4 regions of the Kiloniella antarctica genome follow, and region 1 is predicted to be linked to each of the others. Evidence: predicted binding sites of a transcription regulator. Region 1 holds the regulator's gene; each other region holds the start of a gene.

Region 1 (3,165 bases):
GCGTGTTGATATCTGCCTGACCATTTTGAGCACCCCCAAGGTCCTGTTGAGCCTCTGACGTTGCCGTCGAGATCTCGGTTGAGCTTTGGTCCAGATATCCCAAGTCGACCAGCAGCCTTTGCACACTATCTTTGGGAATCGGGGAGACATAGTTGAATTGTGTTGGGGCTTGCGGTGAGGCTGGTAAGTTCCAAAGCGCGATGGTTTGCGCAGAAATAGGATGATTTGGCGCGAGGGAGAGGCCAGTTTCTTCTATGATATAACGGTTCAGGGGACCATCACTATGCTGGGGGCACTTATTTTTGAGGGTATCGGATGGATTACACAAAGGGAAAAGTGCCTGTACATGTTCCCATCCGCGGCGATAACCCGCCACCATAGTCAGGTCTTGTCTGGTTACCTGATTGCGAACACCGACCCATCCTGTGTGATCTCCGAGCGGGAGAGAGAGACTGATCTGTGCCCAGTTATTGAGCATGGATTTCAAGTTTTGATTCTTTGGAACAAATCCTTGTGCAATTTGGTAACTTTCAGCAGGAGAAAAAATTGTTGAATCGTCCCTTTGATAGCCCGCAACAAAAACCATTTCCTTTGGCTGAAACCATCTGCCTTCTACCAAATCATAGAGACATGAAGCAGGAGCTAAAAGTTTGTTTTTGCCGACCATCACGCCATTACAAAAGTGGCGACCTGCCACATTTAGGCGACCAAGCGCACTCCAGGGATATTCCCTTGCTTCAAGACGCGCCATTTTATTGTCCGTGAGAAAGTAAGCATTTTCTTGTTGAGCTGTATCATTAGGGGAGGAAACCGTGGCCGAGGGTTGAGCCGACGTGGCTTGGGACTTTGGTTGAGAACCACATCCGGTAAGCAGAAACAGGGAAATGAAACTGCTTATGATCAGAAAATGGATATTCTTCACGATCTTACCTCTAAGATTTTGATTAGAAGGATAGGATAACAGAAGGAGTTGGTGTCATCCATATCGAGTGCAAGAAAACAATGAGTTATGTAGTGTTCGCACTATCTTCTGTATTCTCTTAGAGTGATGAAGCCTTGCTAAACAAAGAATAAAGATAAGACCATAAAATGGCTTATAAGCAAAAAATGGCCGTGATAAACACGGCCATTTTTTAGAAATTTTGATATGATTTCAAAGGGTCAAGCGGCTTTGGCTCTATCCAGAGCGTACCCAGCGGATCGTACCGTCCGAATAAGATCGAGTTCGGGACCTTCATTCAATACTTTACGCAGACGTCTGATGTGTACGTCAACGGTACGTGGCTCTACGTACACATCATGACCCCAGACTGAATCCAATAGCTGTTCTCGGCTGAAGACACGTCCTGGGTTTTGCATCAAGTGACGTAACAGTTTGAATTCGGTTGGGCCGAGGTGGACTTCACGCTCACCGCGGTAAACCTTATAGGCTGCCAAGTCCATATTTATGTCTTCAAATGCCAAAGCTTCAGTAACTGTTTCTGGCTTGCTGCGACGCATGATGGCGCGAATACGGGCAATGAGTTCTGCAGGAGAAAAGGGTTTGGTCATATAATCATCTGCGCCAGAATCAAGACCTCTGATCTTGTCTGTTTCTTCACCGCGTGCGGTGAGCATGATGATCGGGACACCCTTGGTTTCTGGCAAGCGACGAAGTTGTCTGCAAACCTCAATACCTGAGAGCAAAGGAAGCATCCAATCTAGTAAAATCAGATCTGGAGCTTCTTCTTTTGCACGGAGTAGAGCTTCTTCGCCATCATGAGCTTCGTTAACGCGAAAACCTTCTTTTTCAAGGTTATAGCGAAGCAAGGTTGTCAGGGCGATTTCATCTTCGATGATCAAAGCGAGAGGCTTCATGGAAAGGTCCTTTTTTTCCATTGTATTAAATTTCTATTTCGCTGTCATTATTATCGGGCGCATCACTATTTGGACTGAGCACCTGAAAGGAAGTACGGTCTCCCTTTGGTCGCTTGCCTTCTAGGCGCGCACCTGTGGATAGATAGTAAATAGTTTCGGCAATATTGGTGGCATGATCTCCCATGCGTTCGATGTTTTTTGCGATAAATAACATATGGGTACAGGCACTAATGTTGCGTGGATCTTCCATCATGTAAGTGAGAAGCTCACGGAACAAAGAAGTGTACATTTCATCAACTTCTTCGTCTCGGTGCCAGACGTCAATTGCTCTGTCTTTGTCGCTGTTAGAAAATGCATCAAGAGTATCTTTGACGATTTCTTGAACAAGCCGAGACATACGCATAATGCTTGTAACCGATTTTTGCGGGGGCATCTGATTGATGGCGATGCTGCGCTTGGCGATGTTTTTGGCATAATCGCCAATCCGCTCGAGATCAGAAGAGATCTTGAGGGCGGAAATAACCGCACGTAAATCGTTTGCTACGGGTTGGCGAAGGGCGATTAATTGCACAACTGCTGATTCTAACTCTTCTTCTAAGGCATCGATTTTTGCATCTTCTGCTCTTACTAACTCTGCCTTGGCACTGTCGCGTTGAACGAGAGCGTCAACAGCTTCAGCGAGCTGGTTTTCCGCCATGCCCCCCATACGAATAATGATTTCATGGATGGTGCGTAATTCTTTATCGAAAGAACTGACGATATGGTCTTTTGTATCTGGCATATCTATAATCCTTAACCAAAACGTCCAGTAATGTAACCTTGTGTACGGTCGTCTTGGGGGCTGGTGAAGAGTCTGTCTGTTTCACCGACTTCAACCACTTCGCCCATATGAAAAAAAGCAGTTCTTTGTGAGACCCTTGCGGCCTGTTGCATGGAGTGGGTTACGATTACAATCGTAAATCTCTTGCGCAACTCATCGATCAATTCTTCGATCTTTGCTGTGGCAATGGGGTCTAGAGCAGAACAAGGTTCATCCATAAGGATGACTTCAGGGTTGATCGCAATGGCACGGGCAATACAAAGGCGTTGTTGCTGTCCGCCTGAGAGACCGGTACCGGGTTTGTCGAGGCGATCTTTTACTTCATCCCAGAGACCTGCGCGACGCAAACTTTCTTCGACACACTCTTCGAGTTCCTCTTTGTTATTCACAGTCCCATGTAATTTAGGGCCGTAGGCGATATTATCATAAATTGATTTCGGAAAGGGATTAGGTTTTTGGAAAACCATGCCGACCCTCGCACGAAGCAG
Region 2 (3,165 bases), on a different contig from region 1:
GCTCGGTGTTGGATACGCACCAGATCCAAATCAACAGTGCGCTTCGTAAAATCGGTCTGAAGTTACGTGAAGCATGGCTGAAAGATAAACCCTAATGTTTCCTGATTGTATTCATGTTAACTGAGAAAATTAACATCTAGCTAGGGAATGACAAGTAAAATAGATTCTTCTGTTATAACTTTATGTTAGGGCATAGACGGTAATTATATCACGAGTGTTTGTGACATTTTACTAAAATAAAAATTTCAAAATAAGCTTTTATCTTCTGTGATTCTTTAAAAGGCACAAAGGAATTTAAGCTATATAATTGAGGAAAGGTATTGTATGGACAGTTCTAAAAATGACGTTCCAAAATTTTACCATGATTTTAATTTCATGGATTCTGGTGACGCACGTCCTCTAAGGATTTTATCTGAGTATTTTGGGCCGCAACAACGGTTCGCAGAATTCAATGTTGATGATACAATTGTCTTTTTTGGCTCTGCACGTATTAAATCAAGAGAGGATGCCGAAAAAGCTTTGGCTGAAGCCGAAGCAACCGGCAAAGGCGAAAAAAAAGCCAAACAAATGATGCGACTTTCACGGTATTACGAGGAGACTTGTGAACTTGCGCGCCGTTTTACGGAATGGTCGAAAACGCTTGCTGATGATGAGCGTAGGTTTGTCGTCTGTACTGGCGGTGGTCCCGGTATTATGGAAGCTGCGAATAAAGGGGCCTCTGAGGGAAAAGGGGTCAATGTTGGCTTGAATATTTCATTGCCTTTCGAGCAAAGCGAAAATCCCTACATTACGCGAGAGCTTGCCCTGGAGTTCCATTATTTCTTTATGCGTAAGTTCTGGTTCGTGTATCTGGCAAAGGCAGTGCTTGTTATGCCTGGCGGGTTTGGTACCCTCGATGAGTTTTGTGAGCTTTTGACTTTGATCCAAACTCAAAAAATCGAAAAAAAGATGCCGATAGTTCTTTACGGGGCGGACTATTGGAACAAGGTTGTTAATTTTGAGGCGCTCTGTGAATTTGGCACGATAAGTGAGGAGGATCTTGATCTTTATCTTGTCACGGATTCAATGGATGAAGCGTTTGAGTATGTAACCAAGGGACTGATCGAAAACGCTCTGGAGACACCCGGCCCGATGCTCTAGTGAGGTAGCAAAAAATAAGATTCTTTATGACAGGCCTTGCTTTTGCGAGGCCTGTAGCGTTTTTAAAGAATTTTCTATAATTGATCTAACGGGTATTTTGGAATTAGGCGTTCGCAAATTTTGTTCGTCATAGTTTTGAAATTAAATGTAGTTTATTGGATGGTATGAATAACCTTACGGATCATTTTTTGTATGTCGCAATTCTGTTTATGGCTCTTTGGTGAATAAATGATAATAGTTTTATTATAAGTTATTTCTATAGGTCGCATACAAACTATCGATTTGATTAATAAATTTATACTATTCAAAATATCACGGTGTGATCGTGTGGGTAATAAAATTCCCTTTAAACCTATGATGTGTTTGAAAAATGTTGTAAATTGGCAAGTAATTGCAAATAATTGTTGATAATTTGATAAAAATACCACAAATTGTGAAAAGGAAAAGTGTGTTGCGTAATATGACAGTTTTGTGAAAAACATCTTGCGGGTGAAAATATCAAAACGTTATAAGTTCGGAGCGTTTTTTTTTAGGCAAAATCTACGAAACGGGTAAGGCTTGAGGCAAAAAGCGTAGAAACATCATAACACATAAAAAATGAGGTAAGTTACAGCGTGTCTGGTTTTGACCTATTAATAAAAATAGCTGGTGGCGTTGCTCTATTGCTGTGGGCGACAAGAATGGTGCGTACAGGGGTGATGCGGACCTATGGTAGCCAGTTGCGCCGGTTTCTTGGATCCGCAACAAAAAATACAGTATCCTCTTTTGGTATGGGTATCGGTATGGCCGGTATCTTACAAAGTTCAACTGCGACAGCGCTGTTGACGGTTGCCTTTGCAAGTAAGGGGCTTATCGCCATTGCACCTGCTCTGGCTGTGATGCTGGGAGCTGATGTCGGTTCCACTCTGGTTGTTCAGGTCTTGTCTCTCGATGTATCTTGGCTCTCGCCCGTACTCATTTTGATCGGCCTTATTGCGTTCACAACACGCCCGACAATGACATTAAGGCACCTCGGACGGGTTTTTATCGGCCTTGGATTAATGTTGCTCTCTTTGAAATTAGTCGTGGCTGCATCAGAACCGATGCGTGATAGTGAAACTCTTCAAAATATACTTGTTCCTCTGTCTCAAGAGCCTGTTATTGCTGTGATACTTGCAGCTTTGATAACCTGGATTACGCATTCTTCAGTGGCAATGGTTCTCTTGATCATGTCCTTAACCGTTGCAGGCGTTGTTCCAATGGCTCTAGGGTTTACGTTGGTTCTTGGCGCTAATGTGGGCGCCGGAATTGTTCCCTTCGCTTTAACGATGGGTGAAACGCCGGTTGGGCGCCGTATTCCCTTGGGAAATTTATTATTTCGCATATGTGGTGTCCTTTTGATATTACCGTTTATGGGTATGGTGACACCCTATATTTCTGAAATAAGCGGAGGTGATCTCGGTCGCCAAATAGCCAACTTCCATACAGCATTTAATATCGTTTTAGCTCTTGTGTTTCTTCCTTTCATTGGTGTTATGACTCGTTTGATGGAACGTGTACTGCCTGACCGACCGGGTGAAGCCAATGATCTCAAGCCAAAATATCTTGATGAAACTGTGATTAACACGCCGACCGTTGCTGTTGCTTGTGCCACCAGAGAGCTATTGAGGCTTGCTGACGTTGTGGAGAGCATGCTTGGTAAGGTTATCAAGGTTTTTGAGACTAACGATCCCAACCTGCTAACAGAAGTAAGCAAGCTAGACGATCAGGTGGATGAATTGCATGAGGCCATCAAGCTCTACCTGACACAAGTTAGCAAAAACAAGCTGAATCAAGAAGATTCAGCGCGGTGTGTTGAGTTGATCGCCTTTACGACAAATCTTGAACATATCAGTGATATTATCGATAAGAACCTTTTGGAAATTGCCAACCAGAAAATCAAAAAGCGACTAGAGTTTTCGGAGCAGGGTTGGAAAGAGTTGGTTGAGCTTCATCAAATGGCTTTGGATCAAATGCAACTTGCTATGACAGCATTTGTCTCAGGTG
Region 3 (3,165 bases), on a different contig from region 1:
GTACGGTAATCACGAACCCGGGCGTAACTCGCAAGACCGGGAAGTTGACTTTCTTTTGTTGATCTTCCTCCCAGTTCTGTTCCTGCTTCGGCCAATGTAACCTGATATCCTCTGTTGGCGAGTTGAAGGGCACACTCAAGTCCGGAAGGCCCACTACCGACAACCAGCACGGCATCTTCTGACACCTTGGGCGCGATTTTTTCCGGGTGCCAATTTCGCCGCCATTCTTCACCCATTGTGGGGTTTTGAGTACAGCGGATCGGCACACAGAGATTGTCGCCGCTGACACAGATATTACATCCAATACACTCGCGAATTTCGTCGATGCGTCCTTCAAAGATCTTGTTGGGTAAGAAGGGATCGGCAATGGAAGGGCGTGCCGCACCAATAAGGTCGAGAACCCCACGTTTGATTTGCGAAACCATGGCATCAGCCGATGTAAACCGCCCGACCCCAACAACGGGTTTTGTTGTCATGGATTTAACAAAAGCGGTGTATTTTTCCTGATAACCCTCGATGGGCTCAAAACGCGCGGTGGAGGAATCTTGCGACCAACCACTGATGTTGACATCCCAAAGATCAGGGAGTTCAGCCAGCATCCCGACGACATCCTGTGCTTCACCATCAGAACTCATGCCTTCTTTGCCGAGGAGTTCGTCAACTGCAAATCGAAAGGCAATGCCGCATTGGTCGCCCACGGCGTCTTTTACGTCTTCAAGGATTTCACGAGTTAGGCGCACCCTGTTTTCAATTGATCCGCCATAGTGGTCACTGCGATGATTAAAACGGCTGAGCATAAAATGCATCAGGGTCGTCATGCAGTGTCCGGCATAGACATAGACAATATCGTACCCGGCATCCCGAGCATTAATCGCAGCGGTGCGATACCACTTGCGTAAGTTCCTGATATCCGTGAGGTCCATGGCGCGGGCATGAACGGGATCATAGGCATCAACGGGCATTGCCGAAGGGGCCATAGGCGGAAGCCGTGAAGTTCGGTTGGGGGCGTGAAAGCCATTGTGAACCAACTCGACCCCGGCCAAAGCGCCGTGAGCATGAACGGCGTCCGTCATAAGACGGTGGGCGGGTATATCCCTATGATCCCAAAGGCGACCTTCGATATAGGGCGAGATTTCAGAAGAGGGATGGATTTCTACTTCTTCCGTACAAATAGCACCCCAGCCACCTTCAGCTTTCATGCCACGCATAGCCGCAAGACTTTTGGGGCGGGCATATCCTAATCCGTTGCAGTGCGGGACCTGATAGAACCGATTTTTGGTCGTGACGGGGCCAATTTTTACGGGCTCAAAAAGAATATCATACCTGGGGTCGCGGTTATGCTGAACGGACATGGGACTTCCTACTGATCTCTAACTGACAAACTTTGCTCTCTTTGGTTTGAGGTCTGGAGCATCTGGCGAGATGATGTCAGATGATCTCTGGAGAAACCAACGACATTTTTTCATCGGCCTATAGTGTTTCTTATGAGATAAGTTGTCATTAAAATTTCATACTGTTATTCAGTAGTTCGATTATATTCGAAATAATGAGTTTGAAGATTGCCAAGTTACTGATGCTGGTATTCGGAATGTTTGTTGAGAGAAGGTAAAGAGCTGTGACTGTTCGGGTTGGAATTAACGGCTTTGGCCGTATGGGGAAACTGGTCCTGCGGGCAGGATGGGGTGTGCCCGGAATAGAATTTGTTCATGTAAACGAAATCAAGGGCGGCGTCGAATGTGCGGCCCACCTTTTGGAATTCGATACGGTCCATGGGCGCTGGGATAAGACGATCACCCCTTTAGAAGATGGTTTTGAGATTGAAGGCGAGGTGGTTACCTTTTCTGAAGAGCCAGATCCATCAAAAGTGGGATGGCGTGATCATGGAGTGGACGTTGTTCTGGAATGTTCTGGCAAATTTAAAACGACAGAGACACTACAGCCTTATCTGGATGGCGGTATTAAAAAAGTGATGGTGGCGGCTCCGGTGAAGTCGGATGGGGTGCTGAATATAGTCTATGGTGTTAATGACGATCTCTATGAACCGGATAAGCACCACATTATTACGGCGGCTTCTTGTACAACCAATTGTCTGGCACCTGTTGTTAAAGTTATTCATGAAGCCTTGGGTATCGAACGCGGCTCTATCACAACAATTCACGATGTCACCAATACGCAAGTGTTGGTTGATGCGCCGCATAAAGATTTACGACGTGCGCGCTCTGGTATGAATTCCCTGATCCCAACAACAACGGGCTCGGCCACCGCGATTACAATGATTTATCCTGAACTGAAGGGAAAGCTGAACGGCCATGCGATCAGAGTGCCACTTCTGAATGCTTCGATCACGGACTGTGTTTTTGACTTGGCCCAGGATACAACTGCGGAAGAAGTTAACGAGCTGTTCAAAGTAGCAGCTGAGGGAGAGTTGAAAGACATTCTCGGGCTTGAAATGCGCCCGCTGGTCTCAACAGATTATGTGAATGACTCGCGCTCAACGATCATTGATGGGCTGAGTACAATGGTGGTGGATAAGCGCCATCTCAAGATCTATGCCTGGTATGATAACGAGTGGGGATACGTCAACAGGATGGTTGATTTGCTACATAAGGTCGCCAAAGACCTGTAGGGTATACTGTGGGAAATAGCGTTGATTCTTATGGAACGTAATTATGTCTGATCTTCGCAGTTATAGTGCAGTGACAGCGGCTTATTGGGGCTTTACCCTCACGGACGGGGCTTTGCGGATGCTTGTTCTATTGCATTTCCATCGCCTTGGTTTTTCTCCTTTGGATCTGGCCTATTTGTTCCTGCTTTATGAGGCGATGGGCATTGTTACTAACTTTATTGGCGGCTGGATTGCCGCCCGCTTTGGTTTGCGCCTCACGTTGTTTATGGGGCTGGGGGTGCAAATATTTGCCCTTTTTCTTTTGTCTGGATTGCAAGAAAATTGGTCTCTTGATTTCTCCATCATCTATGTCATGGGGGCGCAAGCACTCTCCGGGATTGCCAAAGATCTAACCAAGATGAGTTCTAAGTCTGCGGTCAAGCTGGTTGTGAAGGAAGATAAAGACCAAGATCAAAATCAGGGATTGCTTTTCCGGTGGGTCGCTCTGTTAACAGGGTCAAAAAATGCTTTGAAAGGTCTGGGTTTTCTACTCGGTGGAG
Region 4 (3,165 bases), on a different contig from region 1:
GACATTTCTCTGTGAGTTCGGTTATTTCAGGAAAGAGGCGATTGATACCTTCTGCGGCATTGTACAGGTGTAGCACCCGTATGCCTGGAGTATCGACCAGCCATCCGCCGGCGTTTGTTTGATGAAGAGATCGCGCCGTCGTTGTATGTCGGCCTTGCGCGTCGCTTTCGCGTATTCCTCCTGTTGCAGTATCCAGTTCGCATAAGGTATTTAGCAACGTAGATTTCCCAACTCCGGATGAGCCAACCATAGCAACGCTTTGCCCCGGTTGGCACCACCTTTCCAGTCGCTTAATCTGAATAAGGTCGTGTGCATCAACGGCCTCAACAATTAAATCTGGAGATAGTTCTTTTACCTGTTTGACCCAAGAAGAGGGGCTTTCCACCTTATCTGCTTTGGTTAAAATAACCACTGGTGTAATTCCTGATTCACATGCCATTGCAAGAAATTGATCGATCCACCCGACCTTAAAATCAGCATTACAGGAACTCACTATGAAAAGGGTATCTATATTTGCGGCAATAAGTTGAGGTTGATTGCCTGTACGTGGACTTTGTCGCTGGAGAACACTTTTCCGGTTCAAGGACTTTAGGATATTACCGGTTATTAAATCAGTGAGGACCCAATCACCAACCGCAAATCCAGCCGTACTTTGGTCTTTAAGTGGGACGAGTACATGACTATCAGTTTGCCCGCGTGCGTGAAGCCTGATGCGATGTACATTGGTTATTCGCAAAGCGGCCAGTGTCAACGCTTGTTGTTGTTCTATTTCATCTGCATTGAGTTGAGATTGAAAAAAATCTGACCATCCCAGGTCTTCAAGATTGAGTGTATGCGCGGGGGTTGGTTTATGAATTGTCTATCACCTTAAAGTTTGTGTCATAAAATTTGTACCAGAATACTTAACCAGAATTACTCCATAAGCAGTACTTCATCCAAAGTGTGCTCAAATTGACCAACTGAAATAGAGCCGATAATACACTCGTAATTACTTAATATGATTTTTGACTGCTATAAAAGACATCAGGTGATTTATGGCAATGGAAAAAGGTATACCTTTTTGAAGGCAACAAGGAGAAAATCGTTTTTTAAAGAGGTGTAATTGATGAAAGGCGCAAGCGGATCGTCCTTTCTGCAAGTGAGAAAAGAACACATTACTTGACGGTTTATTCAAAAAATAAATAGAGTGGCTATATTCAATCATATTTAAAAATAAAAAATAACAGGGAAATGATCATGTTACGCACACTAAAGCTGACTGCTTTTACTGTCCTCGTGGGAGGAACGTTAGCAGGTTGTATTTCTACCCCCCAAAACGATCTTTTGAATGCGACGCTCTGGACCCAAAAGTCGGTTGAGTTTAAAGCCAACAGCATGGCCATGTATGAGTTGGCCAAAATTAAACTTGATGAATCTCTGGTCGATAAAAACTGGACCGGCGCGCCTGACGAGCAGGGCGAAAATTACAGTGGAAAGCCACCAGCAGTTATGCTGGATGTTGATGAAACGGTTCTTGATAACTCCGCATATGAAGCTTGGCTTGTGGCGAATAATGAAAGTTATAGCTCAAAAACGTGGGTACCATTTGTGCGTTCTGAAACATCCACACCTGTCGCTGGTTCTCTTGATTTTATCAAGTATGCAGAATCAAAAGGCGTGAAGGTGTTTTATGTTTCCAATCGCAAAGGACCACAAGAAGAAGCGACCAGAAATAATTTAAAAACTTTGGGCTATCCGATTGATACATCTGAGGATACGGTCCTTCTTCGTAAAGAAAAAGAAGCATGGAACTCTTCAAAAAAATCTCCTCGTCGCGCTCACATTACCGAAAACTACCGTTTGGTCATGGTTGTTGGCGATAACTTCAGCGATTTCGTTGATGATTACAAAGGAAGCATTGATGAGCGGAAGGCTGTGCTCGATAAATACGATGACATGTGGGGCAGTAAGTGGATCATGATTTCTAATCCTATGTATGGATCTTGGGAGTCAGCGGCTTTTGGTCATAACTGGGGCTTGACGTCTGCAGAACGTCGCAAGCTTAAGCATCAGTCTTTGGATGTTTGGGTGCCTACTGAAGAATAATTGAAGTTTAAATGTCTGACTTATCAGATTAAAATTATATAAGGGGGGGCTTTTATGGCCTCCCTTTTTTGTGTAAAAAGATTTGAATTAACCCCAGAAAGATAGCGATCTGTTTGGCAAATTAAATTTGGAATTCCATAATTTAGATATATTTTGTTAATAGTGATTGAACCAGAGAGGGTAAGCCCTTAGATATGATGCTGGTTAAAAAAACTAGGAATTCACTTTTTATGCTGTTTACGTTGATTCTCTCTATTTTTCGCCGTTTCTCAAACATCTTCGAGCCGGCACCTGTTCTTGAGCCTATTCGTATTAAACAGAGAGATCGTAAATTTTTAGGCAAGAACAGGGATCATCGGTGAAATCTTTCGACATTCTGAAACAGGCTAAAAGATATTGGTCTTCAGAGCACGAAAGTCTCAAGTGGTGGCATCTCCTTTTTACCCTTAAACGCGCAGAACATTCGCTTGCGCGAAGGGCTACTGGTTTATCGAAACTTATCCCCTTATTGTTACTCGGCGCAGTTATTAGCCTGATTGCCGGGTTGACGATCCCCATCCTCAAAGTTGAGAAATTTTTTCTTTTTGAAGACCTGATATCAATCGTTGGTGCGATTGAGCAGTTGGCACGAAGTGGCGAATATCTTCTCTCCTTTGTTATTCTCTTGTTTTCAGTGGTTTTCCCAACCATGAAAATTATGGTGGCGGATTATGTTTGGCGGGCAAGAAGTGTCGAACACAAATCCGTGCAAAGGGCCGTAAAATTGATTGATTTGCTGGGGAAATGGAGCATGCTTGATGTCTTTATTGTCGGCATGATTGTCATCTCTGCCAAGTCTTCAGGGATGGCAAACGCAACATCTCAGCCCGGCATGTATTATTTTGGTGCTTCTGTGATTTGTTCCATGTTTGGGGTTGTTCTTTTAAAGCGTGCCATAGAGAAATCTTAGATAGAGAAATCTTAGATAGAGAAATCTCAAATATAAAATCTGAGACATATATTGCTTTGCTTTTCTTAAACTTGATTGGAGATTAAGCATCTCGAACAAGTTAGTGGTCTCTTTCAAGTTCGTCGTCGGGA

The links. The regulator PhoB, encoded in region 1, activates phosphate uptake and scavenging genes when phosphate is short. The targets are predictions, from matches to a motif close to TNTCATAAAACTGTCA.
Region 2: a site for PhoB is predicted at 1,602-1,617, ahead of ACFSKO_RS19135 (Na/Pi cotransporter family protein). Genes of this name have one in related genera too.
Region 3: a site for PhoB is predicted at 1,496-1,511, ahead of ACFSKO_RS13730 (ArsJ-associated glyceraldehyde-3-phosphate dehydrogenase). Genes of this name have one in related genera too.
Region 4: a site for PhoB is predicted at 1,160-1,175, ahead of ACFSKO_RS07600 (5'-nucleotidase, lipoprotein e(P4) family). Genes of this name have one in related genera too.

Annotation. Positions count from the first base shown of each region.
Region 1 is NZ_JBHUII010000001.1:897,757-900,921, reverse strand. It holds gene ACFSKO_RS04285 (hypothetical protein) at 1-922, opposite strand, end outside; gene phoB (phosphate regulon transcriptional regulator PhoB) at 1,162-1,878, opposite strand; gene phoU (phosphate signaling complex protein PhoU) at 1,883-2,638, opposite strand; gene pstB (phosphate ABC transporter ATP-binding protein PstB) at 2,650-3,165, opposite strand, start outside.
Region 2 is NZ_JBHUII010000013.1:121,140-124,304, reverse strand. It holds gene ACFSKO_RS19145 (hypothetical protein) at 1-95, shown strand, start outside; gene ACFSKO_RS19140 (LOG family protein) at 325-1,140, shown strand; gene ACFSKO_RS19135 (Na/Pi cotransporter family protein) at 1,755-3,165, shown strand, end outside.
Region 3 is NZ_JBHUII010000007.1:22,228-25,392, reverse strand. It holds gene ACFSKO_RS13735 (oxidoreductase) at 1-1,352, opposite strand, end outside; gene ACFSKO_RS13730 (ArsJ-associated glyceraldehyde-3-phosphate dehydrogenase) at 1,616-2,626, shown strand; gene arsJ (organoarsenical effux MFS transporter ArsJ) at 2,670-3,165, shown strand, end outside.
Region 4 is NZ_JBHUII010000004.1:141,257-144,421, reverse strand. It holds gene rsgA (ribosome small subunit-dependent GTPase A) at 1-751, opposite strand, end outside; gene ACFSKO_RS07600 (5'-nucleotidase, lipoprotein e(P4) family) at 1,237-2,085, shown strand; gene ACFSKO_RS07595 (paraquat-inducible protein A) at 2,444-3,034, shown strand; gene ACFSKO_RS07590 (DMT family transporter) at 3,135-3,165, opposite strand, start outside.